Sporomusa sphaeroides DSM 2875: one gene and its partner. The protein of the gene in region 1 interacts with the protein of each later gene in a pairwise test. Links are inferred from orthologs where the notes say so. Each region holds a gene or a part of one and is shown on either strand. Other genes may lie near its edges.

Region 1 (3,111 bases):
ATCCATAAGTTGACTTTTGCAAATTATTACTATATAATTGAGAATGCAAATCTTAAGAGGCAGAATAGTAAATGATAGCTGCGGTTCAGAAAGTTGGCGGTCGCTGTGAGCCAATCTGTACTATTATTGAACTCGCTGCTGAAGAGCGACTGTGAACGTGTGTAGTGGTCGACGCGAGGCTGGCGTTATTGGCAAATGAGTGGATGACAATTGTCATCAAACAGGGTGGTACCGCGAGAAGCCTCGTCCCTGGCGTTAGCCACGGGATTTTTTTATATTCTACGGGTATAGAAATTAATCGGCTTCTCTTACGCTAAAGCTTAGTGTAAGCTATAGTTTATTATCTTATCTGTCCAAGGGGGATTTACTCGATGAATGAAAAATACATGCCAGGCGAGATTGAGGCCAAATGGCAAAAACTCTGGGCTGAAAGCAATGCTTTCTGCACAACTATTAACCGCCAGCGACCAGAATATTATGTTTTGGAGATGTTTCCCTATCCATCAGGAAATTTGCACATGGGCCATGTACGTAATTATTCGATTGGTGATGTTGTCGCCAGATTCAAAGTCATGCAAGGCTACAATGTGCTGCATCCTATGGGGTGGGATGCTTTTGGCATGCCTGCCGAAAACGCCGCTATTAAGCATGGCATTCATCCTTCGTCCTGGACTAAGGATAATATTGCTAACATGCGCCGCCAGCAGCAAGAGCTGGGGTTGTCTTATGACTGGGACCGCGAAGTAGCCACCTGCCATCCGAATTATTATCATTGGACTCAGTGGCTGTTCTTGTTGTTTTTTGAACGTGGATTAGCGTATAAAAAGAAAGCGGCAGTAAACTGGTGTAATGACTGTAATACCGTACTGGCCAATGAGCAGGTGGTTGACGGACGCTGCTGGCGCTGTGACTCTGATGTTGTTAAAAAAGACCTCGAACAATGGTTTTTAAAGATAACAGAGTATGCTGACCGGCTTTTAGACGATTTGCCTGAGCTTAAAGGCTGGCCTGAACGGGTTAAGACTATGCAGGAAAACTGGATTGGCCGTAGTGAAGGCGCTGAATTCAGTTTTGCCGTGCCTGAAATAAATGATAAGATTGCCGTGTACACCACCCGTCATGATACGGTTTTTGGTGTCAGCTATATTGTACTGGCACCGGAGCATGCGCTGGTGGACAAGCTTGTTACCGGCAAACCGGAGGAAGCGGCTGTCAGAGCCTTTATCGAGAAGGTTAGAGGACAAAGTGAAATTGCCCGCACGTCCACTGAGACGGAAAAAGAGGGCATCTTTACCGGGGCGTATGCTCTTCACCCGTTTACCGGTGAGCAGGTGCCTATCTGGATAGCCAACTATGTATTGGCAGAATACGGTACCGGTGCAGTTATGGGTGTACCGGCTCATGACCAGCGTGACTGGGAATTTGCCAATAAGTATGATTTGCCGAAAAAGCTGGTAGTTCAGCCGGCTGACCAAGCGCTAGACCTTAATGATATGACTGGCGCGTATGATGGCCAGGGTATTATGGTTAATTCAGGCGAATTCAGTGGTCTGGATAACGAAGCCGGCAAGGTCAAAATTGCGCAATGGTTCGAAACACAAGGCATTGGCAAGCGGCGGATTAACTATCGTCTGCGTGATTGGCTCATTTCCCGTCAGCGTTATTGGGGCGCACCGATTCCTGTCATCTATTGCCCTGATTGTGGTACAGTACCTGTTCCCAAAGAACAATTACCGGTTTTATTGCCTGAAAACGTTGATTTTACCAGCGGCTCGGTATCGCCACTGGCTAAAGCCGAGGAGTTTATCAACTGTACTTGTCCGAAATGCGGTGGCAAGGCGCGGCGGGAAACAGATACTATGGATACCTTTATCTGCTCCTCCTGGTATTACTTCCGGTATACCAGCCCGCATAGTGCGGACGAGCCCTTTGATCCTGATAAAGCCAACTATTGGATGCCTGTTGATCAATATATCGGTGGCATAGAACACGCCATTTTGCACCTTCTGTATTCACGGTTTTTTACCAAAGTATTAAAAGATGCCGGCCTGGTTAATGTCAATGAGCCGTTTAAGAACCTGTTAACCCAAGGGATGGTTATCAAAGACGGTGCCAAAATGTCCAAGTCCAAAGGCAATGTTGTTTCGCCGGAAGAGATTATTGGCAAGTACGGCGCCGATACCGCCAGATTGTTTATCTTATTTGCGGCACCCCCGGAACGGGATTTGGAATGGAGTGACCAGGGCGTTGAGGGTGCATACCGTTTCTTAGGACGTCTGTGGCGGATTATCGGTCATTATGGACCGTATATCCAGGCAGAGACGGCAAGCTATGATCCAAGCCAACTGACTAAAGCAGAAAAAGAACTTCGCCGCATTCTGCACATAACCATCAAACGGGTAACCGAGGACATCGGTCAGCGGTTTAACTTTAATACAGCCATCAGTGCGATTATGGAACTGGTTAATGCGATGTATGCCCTAAAAGAGCAAGGTATAACACCCAACGCTGCTTTGTTGCGGGAGGTAGTCGCAAGTCTGCTGAAAATGCTTGCTCCGTTCGCTCCTCATGTCACCGAAGAATTATGGCTGGAGACCATTGCCGACGGCAGTGTTCATAAGCAATTCTGGCCGACATTTGATGCGTCTGCCCTGGAAGTCGAAGAAGTCGAGATTGTTCTTCAGATTAACGGCAAAGTCCGCGATAAAGTGGTTGTCGCAGCAGGCCTCAGTGCAAAAGAACTGGAAAGGACAGCGCTTGAGCAGGAAAGAGTCCGTGAGCTTATTGCCGGTAAAGAGGTTGTCAGAGTAATATCTGTGCCGCAGAAACTGGTTAATATTGTTGTGAAATAGAGATAATAAGTCCATTAGTAAGGAGGCGGGAAAATGAGTATAATTACCATTACAAACGCGGTTGAATTTAATGACAATGTCATTAAAGCCGACAAACCGGTGCTTGTCGACTTTTGGGCGCCCTGGTGTGGTCCTTGCAAAATGGTGGGACCGGAAGTGGAGGCTGTGGCCAAAAACTTCGAAGGCCGGGCAGATGTGGCTAAGATTAATGTGGATGAGCAACAGGAACTGGCCAGCCAATACAATGTTATGAGTATTC
Region 2 (2,939 bases), 1.1 Mb from region 1 along the record:
TATATCCAATGCCCGGCAGCGCATGATTTACGGGAATACGGTATGCTATTCGCCGTCCCGGTTCCTGGATGAAATACCGCCTGAGCTCATGGAACGCTATGCGCCTGGGCGCCCTGCCTATTTGTCATCCATGCCCGGCAGCCGTCCGGTTGCCGCCGCTTCGCTGCCTAAGGCAGCGGTCAAACCAGAACTCACTATCCTGAAAAGCCCGGTGCAAAACCCGGCTAAGCCACAGAACCTGGAATGGAAAGCCGGGGAAAAGGTGTATCACGCCAAGTGGGGCACAGGCACGGTGGTGGCCGTCAGCGGCAGTGGTGACAATATGCAGCTTAGCATTGCCTTTCCTAATGAAGGCATCAAAAAACTGCTGGCCCAACTGGCGCCAATCAGCAGAGTCTAATATATTCTTCGGGGGTTTTACGACATGAATACCGCGATACCGGATAGCCTGACGGCTGCTGCGGAGGAAATTGAAAAATTAAAAAAAACCATCCACTATCACAGTCACCGCTACTACGTGCTTGACAATCCTGAAATCAGCGATGCCGAATTTGACAAACTGCTGAGGCAGCTTATTGACCTTGAAACCGCCTATCCTTCGCTGATTACCCCCGATTCCCCCAGTCAGCGGGTGGGGGGCGCGCCGGCCGGCGGTTTTGCGCGGGTGGCCCATTTGACGCCGATGCTTAGTTTGGGCAACGCCTTCTCCGCCGGGGAACTGCAGGCGTTTGACGCCAGAGTGCGGGTCAGCCTTGACGGCCAGGCTGTGGAATATGTTGTTGAACTCAAAATTGATGGCCTGGCCATGAACCTTGTCTATGAACATGGCCGGCTGACCCGGGGAGCTACCCGGGGTGACGGCGTTTATGGCGAAGATGTGTCAACCAATATCCGTACCATCCGCTCGGTGCCATTGGTGTTGAGCGAGACCGGCGGCATTCCGCCGCTGTTGGAAGTACGCGGGGAAGTGTATTTGCCCAGGCGGGAATTTGACCGGCTGAATACACTTAGGGAAGCTGCCGGTGAGCCGCTTATGGCCAATCCCCGCAATGCCGCCGCCGGTTCCATCCGTCAGCTTGACCCCAGGATCACGGCAGAACGGGCGCTGGATATTTCCATGCATGGTTTGGGGACCGAAGAAGGTCTTGGGGTCACTACCCACTCGGCCATGCTGGAGAAACTGCAGGCACTGGGTTTTAAAATCAATCCCCATTACCGGACCTTTGACAATATTGACGAAGTGGCACAGTACTGCGAAAGTTGGGCGGAAAAGCGGGTTGATTTGCCTTATGACATTGACGGCCTGGTAATCAAAGTCAATAGTCTGGCCCAGCAGCGCCTGCTTGGTTCCACCGCCAAAGACCCGCGCTGGGCCATTGCCTATAAATTTCCGGCAGAGCAGGCGACGACCATTCTGGAAGACATCTTTGTGCGGGTTGGCCGTACCGGGGCGCTGACACCCACTGCCGTACTGCGGCCTGTCAGACTGGCAGGGACTACGGTGAGCCGGGCTACCCTGCATAATGCCGATTTTATTCAGGAAAAGGATATTCGCCTTGGCGATACCGTCATTGTTCATAAAGCCGGGGAAATTATTCCTGAGGTGGTTGCGGTTGTGGAGAGCCGGCGCACAGGGCAGGAACAGCCCTTTATTATGCCTGCCAGCTGCCCCGAATGCGGCAAGCAGATTGTCCGCGAAACCGGAGAAGCAGCCCATAAATGCGTCAATCCCCGCTGTCCGGCGTTACTGCGGGAAGGACTTATCCACTTCGTTTCCCGTGATGCGATGAATATTGACGGACTGGGCCCGGCGGTCATCACCAGCCTGCTCGAGGCCGGACTGGTAAAAGACGCGGCAGATTTGTATACGCTGCAGCCGGCAACGCTGGCGGTGATGGAACGTATGGGCGAAAAATCGGCAGGCAATCTGGTGAAAGCCATAGCAGCCAGCAAAGAGGCCGGTTTATCCCGGGCGCTGTTTGCTTTGGGCATACGGCATGTCGGCGCCAAAGCCTCGGCACTCTTAGCCCGGTACTATGGTGATATTGACAGGCTGGCTGTGGCCGGCGTCGAAGAACTTACGACAATTGGTGAAATCGGCCCCAAAATTGCCGAAAGTGTGGTAAACTATTTTGCCGATCCCGATAATTTGGCGTACATTGGGAAGCTCAAAGCCGTGGGCGTGAAACTGACCGAAGAACGCCAGGAGCCTCTGAGTCAGGAATTGGCGAGCAAAACCTTTGTCCTGACAGGCACCTTGACCATGCCGCGCAAAGAAGCCGAAGCCCTTATTGCTGCCTGTGGCGGCAAGATATCCTCATCTGTCAGCAAAAAGACCAGCTATGTCGTAGCCGGTGAGGAGGCCGGCAGTAAGCTGGATAAGGCCAATGAACTGGGTGTTCCGGTCCTGAATGAAGAAGAGTTCCTGATGCTGGTACAAAAGCCGCAAGCATGATATAATAAAATTTATTGGAAAATGGTGACACACCCTGCCGGGTACTTGGGGTAAGGTGTGTTCTTACGTAACCTTATAGGAAGGTGATACTTATGAAAATAAACCGTCAAGATGTTGAAACCGTAGCCCTGTTATCCCGTCTGGAAATGACGCCGGAGGAACTGGAGGCATATGCCGTTCAGCTTAATGCAATCTTAGAGTATGCCGATATCCTCAATAAGCTTGATACCAAAGGCGTGGAACCCACAGCCCATGTGCTGCCGCTCAAAAATGTCATGCGGCCTGATGAAGTCAAGCCTTCGCTGCCGCGGGAACTGGCTCTGGCTAATGCGCCTGAGGCGGAAGACGGCTATTTCAAAGTACCTAAGATCATGGAAGGGTAAGGATGGGAGGTCAAGAAGTGGAATTATTTAAACATACTGCGCATGCTCTGCATGACATGCTGCAAAGCAAACAGATATCGGCAGTCGAACTGACCAATGCC

The links.
Region 2: the proteins of leuS (region 1) and ligA interact in binary tests that used the Escherichia coli proteins (3 or more experiments, as listed by UniProt). The link is inferred for Sporomusa sphaeroides DSM 2875 from one-to-one orthologs.

The regions. Positions count from the first base shown.
Region 1 is NZ_CP146991.1:1,715,723-1,718,833, forward strand. It holds leuS (leucine--tRNA ligase), read left to right. Parts: upstream 1-371; coding sequence 372-2,852; downstream 2,853-3,111. Other genes in the region: trxA (thioredoxin), read left to right, coding at 2,886-3,111.
Region 2 is NZ_CP146991.1:2,822,491-2,825,429, reverse strand. It holds ligA (NAD-dependent DNA ligase LigA), read left to right. Parts: upstream 1-424; coding sequence 425-2,455; downstream 2,456-2,939. Other genes in the region: gatA (Asp-tRNA(Asn)/Glu-tRNA(Gln) amidotransferase subunit GatA), read left to right, coding at 2,856-2,939; gatC (Asp-tRNA(Asn)/Glu-tRNA(Gln) amidotransferase subunit GatC), read left to right, coding at 2,548-2,838; pcrA (DNA helicase PcrA), read left to right, coding at 1-400. UniProt on the Escherichia coli protein: DNA ligase that catalyzes the formation of phosphodiester linkages between 5'-phosphoryl and 3'-hydroxyl groups in double-stranded DNA using NAD as a coenzyme and as the energy source for the reaction.